2 regions of the Streptomyces sp. NBC_01384 genome follow, and region 1 is predicted to be linked to the other one. Evidence: riboswitches for the same ligand, from Rfam matches in the RefSeq annotation. Region 1 holds a riboswitch; the other holds the start of a gene.

The links. Region 1 has a riboswitch for S-adenosylmethionine ahead of OG747_RS11740 (aminotransferase class V-fold PLP-dependent enzyme). Riboswitches for the same ligand answer to the same signal wherever they lie in the genome.
Region 2: linked by a shared signal. The riboswitch ahead of thrC (threonine synthase) and the one ahead of OG747_RS11740 (aminotransferase class V-fold PLP-dependent enzyme) in region 1 are both predicted to bind S-adenosylmethionine.

Annotation. Positions count from the first base shown of each region.
Region 1 covers NZ_CP109559.1:2,599,929-2,609,277, forward strand. The annotation lists gene OG747_RS11710 (NlpC/P60 family protein) at 1-700, opposite strand, end outside; gene OG747_RS11715 (NlpC/P60 family protein) at 969-2,009, opposite strand; gene OG747_RS11720 (NYN domain-containing protein) at 2,314-3,663, opposite strand; gene OG747_RS11725 (hypothetical protein) at 3,698-3,937, opposite strand; gene OG747_RS11730 (rhomboid family intramembrane serine protease) at 4,090-4,821, shown strand; gene OG747_RS11735 (Lrp/AsnC family transcriptional regulator) at 4,818-5,099, shown strand; gene OG747_RS11740 (aminotransferase class V-fold PLP-dependent enzyme) at 5,181-6,542, opposite strand; SAM riboswitch class IV at 6,753-6,869, opposite strand; gene trpD (anthranilate phosphoribosyltransferase) at 7,033-8,097, opposite strand; gene OG747_RS11750 (cytochrome bc complex cytochrome b subunit) at 8,276-9,349, opposite strand, start outside.
Region 2 covers NZ_CP109559.1:5,285,197-5,294,545, reverse strand. The annotation lists gene OG747_RS24470 (cold-shock protein) at 314-520, opposite strand; gene OG747_RS24465 (MoaD/ThiS family protein) at 981-1,256, opposite strand; gene thrC (threonine synthase) at 1,387-2,706, opposite strand; SAM riboswitch class I at 2,724-2,871, opposite strand; gene OG747_RS24455 (glucosyl-3-phosphoglycerate synthase) at 3,058-4,002, shown strand; gene OG747_RS24450 (trehalose-6-phosphate synthase) at 4,157-5,554, shown strand; gene otsB (trehalose-phosphatase) at 5,582-6,478, opposite strand; gene OG747_RS24440 (DUF3263 domain-containing protein) at 6,565-6,792, opposite strand; gene OG747_RS24435 (ABC transporter substrate-binding protein) at 6,898-8,115, opposite strand; gene OG747_RS24430 (ROK family protein) at 8,350-9,345, shown strand; gene nagA (N-acetylglucosamine-6-phosphate deacetylase) at 9,345-9,349, shown strand, end outside.

The DNA of each region.
Region 1 (9,349 bases):
TGCCGAGGCCGGCTGCGGCACTGCCGAGACCGGGGATGTCGGCGCGTCCGGAGCGGGAGGGCCGGTCGAAGGCGGCGCGCTCGGCGGACGGCAGCGCGTTGAGCAGTTGCCGCGCCTTGGCCAGCTTCCGCTCCACGGTCCGCTTGTGCTGGGCGACGGCCTCGGTGCTCTTCTCCAGCTCGGCGAGTTTGGCGGTCGCCTCCTCGTGCTCCTGGGCGAGGTCGCGCATGGCGAACTGAAGGTCCTTGAGTTCGCCTGCCTGGTGGGTGTTGATCCGGTCGAGCGCCGCAGCCCGCTCCAGGTACTCGGCGGGGTCGTCGGAGAAGAGCAGCGCCAGGGAGGGGTCGAGGCCGCCCGCCCGGTACTGCGCCCCGGCGAGCGAACCGAGCGCGTCCCGCATGGTGTTGATGCGCTCCTGCTGCCGGGCGATCCGGTCCTGTTCCGTACTCACCTCTTCGCGCAGTGCGCCGGCGCGTTCGTCGGCCTTGTCGAACGCCTCGGTGGCCTTCTCCGCCTGGGTGTACAGGCGGTCCACCTCGGCCCGGGTGTCGTCCTTCGGTGCTGCGGCGGCCGGTACGGCCCCCAGTGCGGCGGCCGCGACGGACACCACCCAGAAGACTCTGCCGGCGATGCCGGCGATGCCCGCGGCGCTGACGCCCCGGTCGAACCCGGACGGTGCACGGCGGCGATGGGACCCCACGAGTAGCCGCTCTCCCTTCCACTGACGGTCCCCCGGAGTTGGGGGGAAACGCGCCAGACAGTAGCCGTGCGACTACACACCGACCAAAGACCTCGGCGGGCATACAACACGACGCCCCGCCGGAGACGCAGGTCACCGACGGGGCGTGGGGTCAGCGGGAGTTACCGCGATTCGCCCGTTCGGGCGGCGTGGCGAGGGGAACTCCGGAAGGTTCGAGGGAGACTTCGGAGGGTTTCGAGGGGGACTTCGGAGGGTTCGGTGAGCCGGATCAGACCCGGACGCCGAACTGGAACGCCCCGCCGATGGTGCTCATCGACTCGTAGCGCACGTCCGTTCCGGTGCGCGGGGCGTGCAGCACCTGGCCGTTGCCCGCGTAGAGACCGACGTGGTGGATGTCGCTGAAGAAGAAGACCAGGTCGCCGACCTGCAGATCGCTCTGCGAGTAGATGCGGGTGCCGATGTTCGCCTGCGACTCCGAGGTACGCGGGATGGAGACACCGGCCTGGGCGTACGACCAGGAGGTGAAGCCCGAGCAGTCGAACTCGCTGGGGCCGGTGGCGCCCCACTGGTACGGCCTGCCGACCTTGGTCTGTCCGGCGGAGAACGCGGCGCCGGCGCGCCCGGAGCCGGCCTCGATGGGGCCGTTGAGGACGCTGCGCGCGCTGGCGCGGCTGGCGCGGGCCTGCTGCTCGTCGAGGGCGGCCTTCTCCTTGGCCGTCAGGGTGTTCAGGAGCTTCTGCGCGTCGGCGAGCTTGCCCTGGACTTCCTGCTTCTTCTTCTTGAGTTCCGTACGGGTGTCGGAGAGGTCCTTGAGCTTCGCGGAGGCTTCCTGACGCTCCTGGGCGAGCTCGCGCTGCTTCTCCTGGACCTTCTTCAGCGCCTCGACCTGCTGACTGCTCAGCTGGTCCATCGTGGACGCCTTGTCGAGGTAGTCGCTCGGGTCCGAGGAGAGGAAGAGCTGCACGGAGGGGTCGATGCCACCGGTGCGGTACTGGGCGCTGGCCATCGAACCGAGGCCGTCGCGCAGGGTGTTGAGCTCGTCCTGACCGCGGGCCACGTTGTCCTGCAGGGTGCTGATTTCCTTGTCCAGCTTGTCCTGCTTCTCCTTGGCCCCGTCGAGCTTCTCGGTGGCCTGCTCGGCCTCCTGGTAGAGCTGGTCGACTTTGGCCTTGACCTCGTCCTTGCTCAGCTTCTCGCTGGGCGCGGCGTTGGCGGCGTTGGCGCTGAGGGCCACGGCAGCGGCGGCGACGGTGGTGAGCACGGTCACACGGGTGCGGCTCGGCTGCTTGGGTCGACGGTGGGACGCCACGAAGGCGAGCTCCTTCTTCCTCCAGCCGCCTGCCGAGTCGCCGACGGGCGGTGTCCCCCCACCGTCACTCCCGATGAGTGATCACCCGAGTGGAGGTTCGAGCCCCGACCCTAGTGACCTTCCTGTGATCAGTTCAAATCCAAACCTGATAATTCTTTGTCACCCAGCGCATTCTTTACACTCAACTCACGTGCAGTGATCCGGGCTTGACGCTACGTTGCGTGAAGGTTTCGCCAATTCGGGCATCACGCCCAGATGTTATGCATGGGACTTACGAGCCCTATGGGACGTAGGGCCCAGAAGGTCAACTGCGCGAAAATCGCTTGAGAAGCACCACCGAGGCGACCGGCCGCGCGCCCGCCTTGGCGATCCCGTCGGCCACCTCACGGTCGGTGGAGACGACGATGACGGGCCGCCCTGGCGGCTCGGCGCGCACCAGCTGGCGGATCAACTCGTCCGCGGTGACACCCGGCTTGGAGAACAGCACCCGCACCCCGCGCGGCGGCGCGAGCAGCACGGGCGCGGCCAGCTCGGCCCCGTCGAAGACACAGGTCACCTCGGCCCCGGTCTGCGCGGCGAGCTGCGACAGCTGTCCGAGCAGCCGCAGCCGCTGCTTCTCGAGCGGCATCTGCGGATAGCCGGTCTTGGTGACGTTGTAGCCGTCGACGACCAGATGCGCCTGCGGGAGCGCGAGCAGCTGGTCGAGGATCGCGGGATCGTTTTCGGACAGCGCACGGGTGGCGATGTCCTTTGGTGTCATCCGTCCCGGTTCGACCGCGTCCACGGTCTCCGCGGGCCGTACGGAAACGGGTGGCAACGCGAGTTCGCGCCGTAGCCCCTGCGCCGCGTCCAGCACGGTGTCGAGCAGCAGGCGTACGCGCATGTCCTCGACGCTGCGTCCCTCGCGGGCCGCCTTGCGAGTGGCCTCCAAGGCCGCCTCGGCCTCCGCGAGCCGCGCCTTGAGCCGCCGGGTCTCGCTCTCGGCGGCGGACACCTGGGCCTGCCCCTCCGCCCGCCCGGTGTCCATCTCGCCCTGCAGTTTGCGCAGCGCGGCCTCGCCCCGCTTGACGTCGCTGAGGGCGCCGCGCAACTTACGGTGAAGCGATTCGGCTTCCTTCTTCGCCGACTCCAACTCCGTACGCAACCGCTCGGTTTCGGCCCTGGTCTGCCCGCGCGCCTCCGCGAGCTCCTCGCGCAGCCGCTCCAGCTCGGCCCGGCTCTCCTCGTCGGCCCGCTCGGCGTCCGCCCGCAGGGCCTCCTCGCCCGCCGCGGTCACCAACTTCACCCAGCCGACGGGGCGCAGCACATAGGCCGCGGCCGCCACGTCCAGCGGATCCGCGGCCGGTGGCGGCGCGCCCGAGTCGAGGGCGCCGGCGAGCTCCGGCTGCGCCTCTCTGAGCTTCTCGGCGATACGCTGCCTGAACAGCGGGTCGGTCTCCAGCGCGGCAGCCATGGCGTTACCGGCGAACTTCGCCCGCCGGTTGGGAGCGAACCGCGCATACTGCCGCAATTGGGCGGGCAATTCGGCGATGGTCAACCCGCCGAACCCGTCCGACACGATCTGCACGACACGTCGGCGCACGCCGTCGGGCAGCGGACGGTCGAGCACCTCAGCGGTGCCGTCGTCCGGCTCCCCGCCTGTGGTCTCCACCATCCGTCACCCCAATGTCTGTGCGGGGCCCGCTCCCTCAGGAGCCGGCGCCCGGCCTGTCCACCAGTTCCACCTGATCCACCGCGTTGCACCAGCGGCAGCGCACCGACTCGATGGTCTCACTGACCACCTCACGCTCCTCGACGTTCGGCTCACCGGCGAGGTCGAGGTGCACATACTCGACGACCTTGGAGGAGCGGGTCACGTCGAATCGCGTGAGGTTGCCGCAGAGCATGCAGCGCCAGCGAGTCTCGGCGGTCGGCAGGGGAACCGTCATGTGGCAGTCGCTTTCCTTCTAGTGTCCGTCCAGCGCCAGTCTCTGGTGCGTGTGGCTCGTTACCCTACGGCCTGGCGGGTACTCGACGCTCGGCCGTCCACGGCGGCGAGGCACTCTGTGCACATCGGTCCGGTTACGTCATGCTCTGGTCCATGATCAGCAAACGGGGTACGACAGTCGGCAGAGCGATGCGGGGTCAGTCCGCGCCGGTGGCGTACGGGCTGATCATCCTGTGCTGTCTGATCTTCCTGATCGGCCCGGCCTCGGGACTCAATCCGGGGTACGGCACCGGGGACGAGCTGCTGGTCGCCCAGCGTGCCTACTTCCGGCGCTGGGGCGTGATCCCCGCCGAGCTCCTCGGCGGGACCCCGAGCGCCCTGCTCACCCCGGCCACGGCCCTGTTCATCCACGGCAGCTGGCTCCACCTCCTGGGCAACATGCTCTTCTTCTATGTGTTCGGGGCGATGACCGAGGAACGCATGGGCCACGTCCAGTTCGCCGTCTTCTACGTGGCCTGCGGCTATCTCGCCCTGCTGGGCTACGCGATCGCGAACTCCACCTCCGAGCAGACCCTCGTCGGCGCCTCAGGAGCGATCTCCGCCGTCCTCGGCGCGTTCCTGTACCTGTTCCCCAAGGCCCGGGTGACCAGTCTCTTCCCGTTCCTCTTCTTCCTGCCGCTGCGCTTCCCCGCCTGGGTGGTGCTGCCCTTCTGGGCGACCCTTCAGTGGCTGGCGGCGGGCCGCAGCCCCTCGGGTCCCGGGGTCGCCTATCTGGCCCACCTGGTGGGCTTCTCGGTGGGCTTCGTCTACGCGTGGGTGCGGTTCGGTCGGCCGACTAGAGTGAAAACCCCAGCAGCAGCACCCGAGGGAGAAAACCAGCCGTGATCACCGCGATCGTGCTCATCAAGACCAGCGTGGACCGGATCCCCGAGATCGCCGAGTCGATCGCCGCGCTGGACAGTGTCAGCGAGGTCTTCTCCGTCACCGGCACATACGACTTGATCGCCATGGTCCGGGTGAAGGCCCACGACGACCTCGCGGACGTCATCCCCGGCAAGATCAGCAAGATCCCCGGCGTCGAGGCGACGGACACCCACGTCGCGTTCCGCACGTACTCCCAGCACGACCTGGAGGCGGCTTTCGCGATCGGCCTCGACAGCTAGGTAGGGGTGAGTAGGCGCGGGTGAGTGGGGAGCGGAGCCCAGGAAGAGGGTGCCTGACCCCCCACGCGCCGTCCGCCGTCTTCAGACCGCGGGCACGCAGCGGCCGTCCTCCGTGCGGTAGCTCCACCGCGCGCCGTCCCGGACCAGTTCCTTCACGGCCCGCACGAAGCGCTCCACATGCTCGTCCGGCGTACCGGCCCCGAAGCTGACCCGGATCGCGTTGAGGGACTTCTCCCCGGGCGCCGCCTCGGGCGCCCCGCACTCACCCTGCGTCCCCGGGTCGCTGCCGAGGAGCGTGCGCACCAGCGGGTGGGCGCAGAAAAGACCGTCGCGCACCCCGATGCCGTACTCGGCGGAGAGCGCCGCGGCGAAGTGGGAGCTGTTCCAGCCCTCGACGACGAAGGAGATGACGCCGACGCGCGGGGCGTCGTCGCCGAAGAGGGAGAGGACGCGCACGGCGGGCACCTCCGCGAGCCCCTCCCGTACCGCACGGATCAGCTGCTGCTCGCGCGCGAGAAGCGTGTCGAAGCCGGCCTCCGTGAGCGCCTTGCAGGCGGAGGCGATGGAGTAGGCGCCGATCACGTTCGGCGAACCGGCCTCGTGCCGGGCCGCGCTCTCGTGCCACTCCACGTCCACTCCCCCGTCCCTGCGGCGCGTGACCTGGCGGCTGGCGCCGCCGCCCGCGAGGTACGGCTCGGCCTCGCGCAGCCAGTCGGAGCGGCCCGCGAGGACGCCGGAGCCGAAGGGCGCGTACAGCTTGTGTCCGGAGAAGGCGACCCAGTCGACGTCGAGGTCGCGGAGGGACACCGGGTGGTGCGGGGCCAGCTGCGCGGCGTCGAGGACGATGCGGGCGCCGTGCGCGTGCGCCGCGGCGGCCAGCTCGCGCACCGGCCACAGCTCGCCGGTGACGTTCGAGGCGCCGGTGACGCAGACGAGGGCCGGGCCGTGGGGGTCGCGGCCGGCGAGGGCGCGCTCCAGGGTCGAGACCGCCTGCTGGGGGGTGCGGGGCGCGTCGAGGTACGTGACCCGCGCGTCCTTCCACGGCAGCAGCGAGGCGTGGTGCTCGGTCTCGAAGACGAACACCTGGCAGTCGGCCGGAAGGGCGGCGGCGAGCAGGTTGAGCGAGTCGGTGGTGGAGCGGGTGAAGACGACCTGGTCGCCGTCCCGGCAGTCGAGGAACTCGCCGACGGTCCTGCGGGCGTTCTCGAAGAGATCGGTGGACAGCTGGGAGAGGTACCCGGCGCCGCGGTGCACACTGCCGTAGTACGGGGCGTACGCGGCGACGTCGTCCCAGACCCGCTGCAGGGCCGGGGCGCTGGCGGCGTAGTCGAGCGCGGCGTAGGTGACCTCGCCACCGGTGACGAGCGGAACGGTGACATCTCGCCCCAGAACGGACAGAGGGGCACAAACGGACTGGTCGGCGGCAGCGGTGGAGACAGACATGGCGAGCTCCTGTGAGAGGCAGGCGGAATCGCTGCGCGAGCCGGGTACACGGGGGGGTACGGGAGTACGCCAGTACGGCTCAACGCAGGAAAAAAGGCAAAGGGGGTATGCGGAGGCGGGGCTCTACGCCCTATCGCATTCGCTTGCTCACAGAAGGCTCCCTCGAACGACCAGGACCCCTGGACTGTGTCCACTCGAAAGAGGGCGAGGGGTCCGCGCTTGCCGTAGACCTCACTGCCTACGACCTGGTCTTCACCCGGGGCACCCCGCCACGGACGGAGGGTTGCCGGACAGCCGGCCGGGGCCTCATGGCTGTCGCTCATGACCTTGTGCAGCATCCTGCCACACGGTCTTCCCCCCGCAACCCCGGTGTCCGGATAGCGGGACGCCAGGAGGGGCGCAGCGCCCCTGGCGGGGGTCTGGGGGCGGAGCCACCAGGGATGGGACGGGCAGAGGCGGCGGGGGCGCAAACCTGGCCCCCGCCGCACGCCTAGGCGTTGCTGATCTCCACCCAGCGCTCCAACGTCCGCTTCGCCGCCCCCGAGTCAATGGCCTCCGCCGCCTTCGCCATCCCGCCCCGCAGCTGCTCCGCGAGCGGTGCGTCGGTCGGGGACAGGGCGACCAGGGCCGCCGCCGAGTTCAGCAGCACCGCGTCCCGTACGGGGCCCGTCTCGCCGTTCAGCAGGCGCCGGGCGATGTCCGCGTTGTAGGACGCGTCAGCCCCACGCAGCGCCTCCACGGGGACGAGATCGAGGCCGACGTCCCGCGGGTCGAAGCGCTCCTCGGTGATCTTGCCGTCGCGGACGATCCAGACCCGGGACGTCGCGGTGGTGGTCAGCTCGTCCAGGCCGTCGTCGCCGCGGAAGACCAGCGACGAGTTGCCGCGCTCGGCGAAGACACCCGCCACGATCGGCGCCATCCGGGCGTCCGCGACCCCGACCGCCTGCGCCCGCACCCGCGCCGGGTTCGTCAGCGGACCGAGGAAGTTGAACACCGTCCGGATCCCCAACTGCCCGCGCGCCGCGGCCACATGACGCAGCGCCGGATGGAACTTCACCGCGAAGCAGAAGGTGATCCCTGCTTCCTCGGCCACCTCGGCCACCCTCTTCGGGGTCAGCTCCAGATTGACGCCGAGCTTCTCCAGGACGTCCGAGGCGCCGGACGCGGAGGACGCGGCCCGGTTGCCGTGCTTGACGACCTTGGCGCCGGTCCCGGCGATGACGATCGACGACATGGTGGAGATGTTCACCGTCTTCGCGCCGTCACCGCCCGTACCGACGATGTCGACGGTCTCCCCCGGCACCTCGATCACGTTCGCGTGCTCGTACATCGTCCGCACGAGCCCGGTGATCTCCTCGACCGTCTCACCCTTGGCCCGCAGCGCCACCACGAACCCGGCGATCTGCGCGTCCGTGGCCTCGCCGCTCATGATGCGGTCCATCGCCCAGGCCGTGTCGTCCGCGCTCTGGTCGCGGCCGTCGAGCAGGCCGTTCAGCACCACGGGCCAGGAGCGGGCCGCCGCGGTGTTGCCTCCAGCGGGGTTCACAGCGCTCATGGTCGCTCCTGGGTTCGTAGATTCGTACGTGCGTGGACGTACACGGGTGGACTCACCCCTATGCGCAGGGGCGAGTCCACCCTATCCAGCCGGAGGGACGGCAAAGAGCCCCCGTCCGGGCATTGGACGGGGGCTCTTGCCGTGGCGATCAACAAGGACCGGCCAGCCGGCCGGAAGATCAGTGGTGGCCGTGGCCGCTCGTGATCTCCTTGTACTCGTCGACCGTGGGCTTGGGGATCTGGCTTTCCTCCCCGTAGAAGCCCTCGCTGAGCTTGGCGCGCAGCCTCTCGGTGCCCTTCACCTTGCGCTCGACACCGTTCTCGTCGACCGTCGGGCCGATCTCGGCGGGCTTGTACTGCTCGTGCGCGGTGAGCGTGTGCAGGGCCTCCTGGCCGAGCGGCTCGTGCACCTCGATGAACTCGCCGTGCGGCAGCCGCTTGATGATGCCCGACTCGCGGCCGTGCAGCACCTTGTCGCGGTCGCGGCGCTGGAGGCCGAGGCAGATCCGCTTGGTGGCGAGGAACACGATGACCGGCACGACGAAGAAGCCGACGCGCACGAACCAGGTGATCGAGTTGATCGACAGGTGGAAGTGCGTGGCCCAGATGTCGTTGCCACCACCGACGAGGAGGACGAAGTACCAGCTGATCCAGGCGGCGCCGAACGCGGTCCGGGTCGGGACGTTGCGCGGGCGGTCCAGGATGTGGTGCTCGCGCTTGTCTCCGGTGACCCAGGACTCGATGAACGGGTAGACCGCGATCGCGACCAGGACCAGCGGGAAGATCATCAGCGGGATGAACACACCCAGGACGAGGGTGTGGCCCCAGACGTTGATCTCCCAGCCCGGCATGACACGGATCAGGCCTTCGGAGAAGCCCATGTACCAGTCGGGCTGGGCGCCCGTGGACACCATGTCCGGACGGTAGGGGCCCATCGCCCAGATCGGGTTGATCGAGGCGATCGCCGCGATGGCCGCGATGACACCGAAGACCAGGAAGAAGAAGCCTCCGGCCTTGGCCATGTAGACCGGCAGCAGCGGCATGCCGACGACGTTGTTGTTCGTCTTGCCGGCGCCCGCGAACTGCGTGTGCTTGTGGTAGAAGACCAGGATCAGGTGGCCGACGACCAGGCCGAGCATGATGCCCGGCAGCAGCAGGATGTGCACCGAGTAGAAGCGGGACACGAAGTCGCCGCCCGGGAACTGCCCGCCGAAGAGGAAGAACGCCAGGTACGTGCCCACGATCGGCACGGA
Region 2 (9,349 bases), 2.7 Mb from region 1:
CTGGCGCCCGCGACGGACGGCCTGCCTGCCTCGTGGTTCCTTGCCCCACCTGGCCTGCGGGCCTCACCGACCCGGTCCTCGTTATCACTCTCACCATCAGAGTGCTAACGCCAATGATTAGCACTCGCCCCTGCCGAGTGCAAGCGGCTCCCCTTGATCCGCAGATGAGAACCCCTTGAAGACAGGCGAACAGCCGACCTGACGACAGGCGAACAACGGACCGAACGGGCAGACCGAAGGGGCAGACCGAAGGGCCCGCACCCCATGGGGATACGAGCCCTTCGTCACGTCGAACAGTCAGTCGGCGCGTGCTTCAGCCGGTCGCCAGTCGGACCATGTCCGCCTGCGGCCCTTTCTGACCCTGCGAGATCTCGAAATCGACCCGCTGGCCCTCTTCCAGGGTGCGGTAGCCGTCCATCTGAATCGCGCTGTAGTGGACGAATACATCCGCACCACCGTCGACCGCGATGAAGCCGTACCCCTTCTCCGCGTTGAACCACTTGACGGTGCCCTGAGCCATGCCTAACTCCCCTATTACTGGCCCTTGCACAGGACCGCACTTCGCGGACCCGGGTCAGACCTCACCCCCCAACGGTTGGGGGTGTGCGCCGGAACGCGTCGACCGCGGCTGAATGTATCTGTCCAACTGCCGTCTGCAACAGGTCAATTGGACGAGAATTCCGGGCACGGTCGATCGGGAATATGGGGAGAATTTGTGAAGTTTCAGGGCAAGTCGGGCCCCATAAATGCCATAAACGGCTCAAAAAGGCGGGGGACTTTGGCTACTTCTTGCCGGACCTCGGGCGCGAACTCATATGCGCCCGGCATGCGAAGTGCAGCGGGTTCCCCAACTCTACCGCGCTCAACCATACTGAATTGCCCCCTCCGCTTCTCTCGCGGAGGGGGCAATTCGATGAACTCTCGGTGATTGGCATTACCAAGGGTAACTATCTCACCGTACGTAATCGGATGCGTGGCGGTCAGCCGCCGGCGACGGCGGGGATGATCGAGACGCCCGCGCCGTCCGGCGTCGCCGTCTCCAGCCCCTGTTCGAAGCGGACGTCGTCGTCGTTCACGTACACATTGACGAACCGGCGCAGCTTGCCCTGGTCGTCCAGGACGCGCGCGGCGATACCCGTGTGGTTCTTCTCCAGGTCCGCGATGACCTCACCGAGGGTCCCACCCTCGGCCGTCACCTCGGCCTGGCCACCGGTGTAGGTGCGCAGGATGGTGGGGATGCGGACGTTGACGCTCATTCCTTGTGACCTCCGGTCGGGTAGCGCCCCAGAGGGGCGCAGGGCCTTGCTGAATATGCGGCTCCGCCGCATGGGCGCGACCGGCCCCCCACCGGTCCGCAGCGTAGAAAACAGCCCTCCGGGCCAAGCCCTACGCGAGCCCGGCCTCTCGGAAGGAGTCCAGATTCGGACGAATGGTCGCCGTCAGCCCCGTGCCGGCCACCGCGTCCAGCGTCTTCAGACCGTCCCCGGTGTTCAGAACGACGGTCGTCAGCGTCGGGTCCAGCAGGCCGTTCTCGATCAGCTTCTTCGTGACCCCGAGGGTCACCCCACCGGCGGTCTCCGCGAAGATGCCCTCCGTGCGCGCCAGCAGCTTGATCGCGTCGACGACCTGCTCGTCGTTCACATCCTCCACGGCCCCACCCGTCCGCCGCGCGATGTCGAGCACGTACGGCCCGTCGGCCGGGTTGCCGATGGCGAGCGACTTGGCGATGGTGTTCGGCTTCTGGGGCCGTACGACGTCGTGGCCGGCCTTGTAGGCGACGGACACCGGCGAACAGCCCTCGGCCTGGGCACCGAAGATCTTGTACGGCTTGTCCTCCACCAGCCCGAGCTTGATCAGCTCCTGCAGACCCTTGTCGATCTTCGTGAGCTGGGAACCGGAGGCGATGGGGATCACCAGCTGGTCGGGGAGCTGCCAGCCGAGCTGCTCGCAGATCTCGTACGCGAGGGTCTTGGAGCCCTCCGCGTAGTACGGCCGCAGGTTGACGTTGACGAAGCCCCAGCCCTCGCCGGCCGGGTCGCCGATCAGCTCGGAGCAGAAGCGGTTCACGTCGTCGTAGTTGCCCTCGATGCCGACGAGCTCGCCGCCGTAGATCGCGGCCATGACGACCTTGCCCTGCTCCAGGTCGTGCGGGATGAACACGCAGGAGCGGAAGCCGGCGCGCGCGGCGGCGGCACCCACCGCGCCGGCGAGGTTGCCGGTGGAGGAGCAGGAGAGCGTGGTGAAGCCGAACGCGCGGGCGGCCTCGATGGCCTGGGCGACGACCCGGTCCTTGAAGGAGTGCGTCGGGTTGCCGGAGTCGTCCTTGACGAAGAGCTTGCCGGCCTCGACGCCCAGCTCGCGGGCGAGGTTGTCGGCCTTGACGAGTTTGGTCCAGCCGGGGTTGATGTTCGGCTTGTCGGCGACGTCGGCCGGGACGGGGAGCAGCGGCGCGTACCGCCAGATGTTCGCGGGGCCCGACTCGATGCGCTTGCGGAGTTCTTCGGTTTCGTAGGCCGAGAAGTCGTACGCGATCTCCAGCGGGCCGAAACACTCCTCGCAGGCGAAAACCGGGCCGAGCGGCACGCGGTGTCCGCACTCGCGGCAGGAAAGCGCGGCGGCGGGTCCGAGATCGACACCGGCTACGGTGTCAGTGTCGGTGTCGCCCGCGACGGAGTTCGTGGTGCTTGCAACTGTCTGCGCAGCCATGGAGGCGAGGCCCTTTCTCCTCATCTTCCTCACGACGCACTTCGCCATGAGACGGATTTGGCACCTTCCCTAGCCGGGAGCCTCGCCACAGCGATGTGACAGGAACCAGCTGGAGGGTTGCCGGGGCTTCATCGGGCCGTATCCCTCTGCCCCTCTGGATGAGCGGTATTCGGTTGTGTCGTGCGGGTGATGCGTGTGGTGCGACGGTCCGCGAGTGATCTACGACATGCGATGGTCATCCGCGTTGTTCAAGACTGTAACCGAAGGCCAGGACAGTTGAGATAGTCGTCCGAACCGCGAGACGGATCACACCGTGACACCGGGTGATCAGACAGTGAGGAGCCGCAGACTGTGCTGAAGGAAGTTGAGCGCTGGCTGAACAACCGCTCCTGGTCCGTGACCGACCGCCCGCTCCACAGACTGATGTCCGCCAAACGGGCCACGGGCTCCTCGGTGAGTGTCGTGCTGCCCGCGCTGAACGAGGAGGAGACGGTCGGTGAGATCGTCGCCGTCATCCGCCACGACCTGATGCAGCAGGTGCCCCTCGTCGACGAGATCGTCGTCATCGACTCGGGCTCGACCGACCGCACCTCCGAGGTGGCCGCCGCGGCGGGCGCGAGAGTGGTGCACCGGGACGAGATCCTGCCGCGCATCCCGACCGTGCCCGGCAAGGGCGAGGTGCTGTGGCGCTCGCTCCTGGTGACGAGCGGGGACATCGTCTGTTTCATCGACGCGGACCTGAGGGAGTTCTCGTCGGACTTCGTCTCCGGGATCGTGGGGCCGCTGCTCACCGAGCCGGGCGTGGACCTCGTGAAGGGGATGTACGACCGTCCGCTGGGCGGCGCCGCGGGTCAGGGCGGCCGCGTCACCGAACTCATGGCCCGCCCCCTGCTCAACATGCACTGGCCGCAGCTGGCCGGCTTCGTCCAGCCGCTCGGCGGGGAGTACGCGGCCCGCCGCTCGCTGCTCGAACAGCTCCCCTTCCCCGTCGGTTACGGCGTCGAGCTGGGCATGCTCGTCGACGCCCTGCACCTGGTGGGCCTGGACGCGCTCGCCCAGGTCGACGTGGGTGTACGCAAGCACCGCCACCAGGACGGGCAGGCGCTGGGCCGGATGTCCGCCGCGATCTACCGCACCGCCCAGCTCCGGCTGGCCCGCGGCCACCTCATCCGCCCGGCCCTCACCCAGTTCGAACGGGGCAAGGACGGTTTCGAGCCGCGCACCTACTCGGTGGACACGGAGGAACGTCCGCCGATGGTCGAAATCTCCGAGTACCAGAAACGAAGGGCAGCGTGAAAGCGCCCCGGTAGGGGCGCGGGGCTGTGGAATATGCGGGGCTGTGACATATGCGGCTCCGCCGCGTGGGCGCGACAAACCCCCACCGGCCCGCAGACGGCATACGGCTGAAGGGAACGTTTGAGCGTTTCGACGCCGGGCTAGGTTTCGAGGCATGGCTTCCCCCGCTTCAAAGCAAGGCGCCCACGGCATCCTCGTCGCATCCAACCGCGGGCCGGTCACCTACGAGGTCCAAGAGGACGGCTCGCTCCACGCCAAGCGCGGCGGGGGCGGGCTGGTCTCGGGCCTCTCCGCGATCGGGCCGGAGGCGGGCGCCCTGTGGGTGTGCTCGGCGCTCGGCGACGGCGACCGCGAGGCGGTCCGGCGCGGAGTCGCCGAGGACGGCGTACGGATGCTGGACATCGACGCCGAGGTGCACGCGGACGCGTACAACGGCATCGCGAACTCCGTGCTGTGGTTCGTCCACCACATGCTGTACCAGACCCCGCTGGAGCCGGTCTTCGACGTGGAGTTCCGCCGTCAGTGGGCGTCGTACGAGGCGTACAACCGCGCGTTCGCCGAGGCGCTGGCCGTCGAGGCGGCCGACGGCGCGGTGGTGGTCGTACAGGACTACCACCTGACGCTGGTACCGGGCATGCTGCGGGCCCTGCGCCCCGACCTGCGCATCGGCCACTTCTCGCACACCCCCTGGGCGCCGGTCGACTACTTCCGGATGCTGCCCGACGACATCGCCGAGCAGGTGCTGCGCGGCATGCTCGGCGCGGACCGGCTCGGCTTCCTCACCCACCGCTGGGCGGACGCGTTCACCGCTTGCGCCACCGCGATCGTCGGCGGGCTTGGCGACACCCGGGTCGGCGTGCACGGGCTGGGCGCGGACGCGGACTTCCTGCGGAGGCGGTCGCACGAGGCGGATGTGGCCGAGCGGATGGACGCGCTGCGGGGGCAGATCGGCGAGGGCCGCAAGACGATCGTGCGGGTCGACCGGACCGAGCTGTCGAAGAACATCGTGCGGGGCCTGCTGGCGTACCGGCAGCTGCTGGAGGACCAGCCGCAGTGGCGCGAGCGGGTGGTCCACGTGGCCTTCGCCTACCCCTCCCGCCAGGACCTCGCCGTCTACCGCAACTACACGGCCGAGGTCCAGCGCGTGGCGAGCGAGATCAACTCCCAGTACGGGACGCCGGGGTGGACCCCGGTGGTCCTGCACGTCAAGGACGACTTCGCCCGCTCCCTGGCCGCGTACCGGCTGGCCGACGTCGCCCTCGTCAACCCCATCCGCGACGGCATGAACCTCGTCGCCAAGGAGGTGCCGGTCGTCTCCGACGAGGGGTGCGTGCTGGTGCTCTCGCGGGAGGCGGGGGCGTACGAGGAGCTGGGCGAGGATGCGGTGGGGGTGAATCCGTACGACGTGGTCGCCACCGCGCGGGCGCTGGACGAGGCGCTGGCCATGCCGGTCGGGGAGCGGGCGGAGCGTACGAAGCGGCTGGCTGCCGCCGGGACCGCCCTGCCTCCGGCGCAGTGGTTTCTTGAACAGGTGCGGGAGTTGGAGGACTGAGCCGCCCCTTACGGAGCGCCGCAGTCCTTACGGGGTGCCGCAGTGCGCCGCCAGTGACCTGAGCAGGCGTACGACTCCCGCCGGGCCGTCGACGACCAGGTCCGCGCGTTCCGCCAGTTCGGTGACCTCCGAGCTGCCGCTGCACACCAGCAGGCCCGGGATGCCGTCCGAGCGGAGTTTGTCGACGGCGGCGAAGGCCGGGAGGTCGCCCAGGTCGTCGCCGGCGTAGAGGACGGCTTCGGCCTGGACCTCGCGGACGTACTCCAGGAGGGCGACGCCCTTGTCCACGCCCGGGGGACGGAGTTCGAGGACCATCCGCCCCGGTTCGACGATCAGACCGTGCCGGGTGGCGAGGTCGGTGAGGGGTTCGCGCAGCGCCTCGAACGCGGCCTGCGGGTCCGTCGCGCGACGGGTGTGGACCGCGACCGCGCGGCCCTTCTCCTCGATCCAGGTGCCCTGCCAGGCGCCGATCTCGTCGAGGACCCCGGGCAGCTCGGCGCGGACGGCGGCGACGCCGGGGTGCGGGGCGGGGGCGCTGACGGTGCCGGTGCGGGCGTCCCAGCGTTCGACGCCGTAGTGGCCGAGGACGACGAGGTGGTCGAGGCCCGGGACGCCCGCGAAGCCGCCGTGGCGGACCGCGACGCCGGCCGGGCGGCCGGTGATCACGGCGACGGAGGCGACTTTCGGGGCGAGGGCCGCGAGGGCGGGGACCGCGTCGGGGTGGGCGCGGGCCTGCTCGGGGTCGGTGACGATCGGGGCGAGTGTTCCGTCGAAGTCGAGCGCGATGACGGCCCGGTCGGGCCGGGTGAGGATGGCGTCGAGGCCGTCGCGTCCGGCGGGGGTCGCCGGCGTCGGCAAGGGTTCCGAGACGTCCGGGTGTTCCGGGGATTCCAGGGATTCCGGGTGTTCCACGTGGCTGCCCATGCTTCGACCCTATCCGCGCGGGGCCGGGCGCACCCACGGCTCACCGAGTCACGCCCCGCCGGGGAACGTCTTGTCGGCGTCGGGGGTCAGCGTTCCGAGCGACGGGAGTCTCGGACCCTGCGGAGGCGGTTCACCGTGATCGGGTCGTGCGCGAGGGCGCGCGGGTCGTCGAGGAGGGCGTTGAGGAGTTGGTAGTAGCGGACGGGGACCAGGCCGAGTTGCTCGCGTATCGCCCGCTCCTTGGCGCCGGGGCCGACGAAACCGCGCCGCTCCATGGCGAGGATCGCCTGCTCCCGCCCGCTCAGTTCGTCCATGACCGCACCGTAGCCCCCGGCACCGACATCGACACCGACGCCGACATCGGCACCGACGCCGACGCCGACATCGGCACCGACGCCGACAACGACGCCGCTACCCCACTACCCCGCGCTGTCCGTCATCGTCGCCGTCCGCTGGAGCGAGCCGAGGACGTCGGCCGGGCTGCCGCCCGGGGAGACCGCCTGGCCGATCTGTTTCTTGATCTCGGCGCTGACGGCGGCCCAGGAGGTCTTGCCGACCGGGTAGAGCTGAGAGGAGGGGAGCTCGTCCAGGAACGGCACGAGGTCCGCGTCACCGGCGTCGGCCGCCATCGCGTCGGACGCGGACGTCGTGACCGGCAGCAGGTCGTACTCGTGGGAGAAGTCCAGCACGTTCTTCTGGCTGTAGACGTAGTCGAGGAACGTACCGATCTGCTCGCGGTGACCGTTCTTCTTGAAGGCCATCATCCAGTCGGCGACACCCATCGTGGCCTGGGCCCTGCCGTTGATGCCGGGCATCGGCACCATCCCGAACTTCACCCCCTTGGCGGCGGCCGTCTTCATCAGCGTGGGGTGCCCGCTGAGCATCCCGACCTCGCCGCGCGCGAACGCCGCGAAGGCATCGGCACGGTTCAGCTTCGCGGGCGCGACGGGTCCGGTGAGCCCCTTGCCGACCAGTTCGTCCTTGAGCCAGGTGAGGGTGGCGACGTTCTGGGCGGAGTCGAGGCTGTAGGTGCCGACGTCGTCGGTGTAGCCGTCGCCGCCGCTCAGCAGCCACTGCATGGTCTCCGCCTGCGCCTCCTCGGGCCCGAGGGGCAGCGCGTACGGGATCTTGACGCCTCGGGACTTCAGCACCCTGGCGTCGGCGGCGAGCTCGCTCCAGGTGGTCGGCGCGGTAAGGCCCGCGTCGGAGAACAGCTTCTTGTTGTAGAAGAGCAGCCGGGTGGAGGCGGCGAACGGCATGCCGTACTGCACCCGGTTCACCTGCCCCGCCTCGGTGAGCTGCGCGATGAAGTCGCCCTGGACGGGTATGGAGAGCACCTCGTCGACCCGATAGAGGTCGCCCTTGGCCGCGTAGTCGGCGTACGTGCCGATCTGCGCCATGTCGGGCGCGTCGCCCGCCTCGACCATCTCCTTGACCTTGCGGTCGACATCGGTCCACGGGTAGACGGTGACCTCGACCTTGGTGCCCGGGTGCTCACCCTCGTACGTCTTGGCCAGCTTGTCCCAGTACTTCTGGGAGCTGTCGGCCTTGGCGTCGCCGTAGTCGGCGGCCACGAGTCTGAGGGTCACGTCCCCGGAACCGCCCGAGCCGCCGCATCCCGCGAGGGTCGCCGTCATGCCCAGGGCGGACGCCACCGCGATCAGTCCTGTCCTGCGCCCTGTCCCACGCCCGGCCCTACGCCGACCTGTCCTACGCCGCTGCACTGCTCTTCTCCACCCCGGCCGCCCCTGTCCAGGGGTTGCCCGTCTTTGCTTCTGCGTCCGTTGCATCCGTCTCGGTATGCGGATACAAGGTCTACACCACGCGAGTGGACTAGACCTCTCCTGGGGTAAGGGGCGACACTGTCCCCCGTGAGACATGTCATCGCCCTGGATGTGGGCGGCACCGGGATGAAGGCCGCCCTGGTCGGGACGGAGGGCGAGCTCCTCCACCGGGCCCGCCGCGCCACCGGCCGGGAGCGCGGCCCGGACGCCGTGGTCGACGCGATCCTCGACTTCGCGGCCGAGCTGCGCGCGTACGGCGAGCACCACTTCGGCGAGCCGGCGGCGGCGGCCGGAGTCGCCGTCCCCGGCATCGTCGACGCCGACCGCGGCGTCGCGGTGTACTCGGCCAACCTCGGCTGGCGTGACATCCCGATGCGCCGGCTGCTCGGCGACCGGCTGGGCGGGGTGCCGGTGGCGCTCGGACACGACGTGCGCACCGGCGGCCTCGCGGAGGGCCGGATCGGCGCGGGGCAGGGTGCCGACCGCTTCCTGTTCATCCCCCTCGGCACCGGCATCGCGGGCGCGATCGGCATCAACGGCGACGTCGAGGCGGGCGCGCACGGCTTCGCGGGCGAGATCGGCCATATCGTCGTGCGCCCTGGAGGGACCCCCTGCCCGTGCGGGCAGCACGGCTGTCTGGAGCGGTACGCGTCCGCGGCGGCCGTCAGCCAGGCCTGGGCCGAGGCCTGCGGGGACCCGACGGCGGACGCCGCCGACTGCGCGAAGGCCGTCGAGTCCGGGGACCCGCGGGCGCGGGAGGTCTGGCAGGACGCGATCGACGCGCTCGCCGACGGGCTCGTCACCGCGCTCACCCTGCTGGACCCGCGCACCCTGATCATCGGTGGCGGTCTCGCCGAAGCCGGGGAAACCTTGTTCACACCGCTGCGGGCCGCCATCGAGCGGCGCATCACCTTCCAGAAGCTGCCGTCCCTGGTCCCCGCGGCCCTCGGGGACACGGCCGGATGCCTGGGCGCGGGCCTGCTGGCCTGGGACCTGCTGAATCAGCCGAGCCGACCACGCCCTTCGAGCTTGCCGAATCAGCCGACCACCGCTTCCCAACCGACTTCGGAGGTAACCACCTGATGGC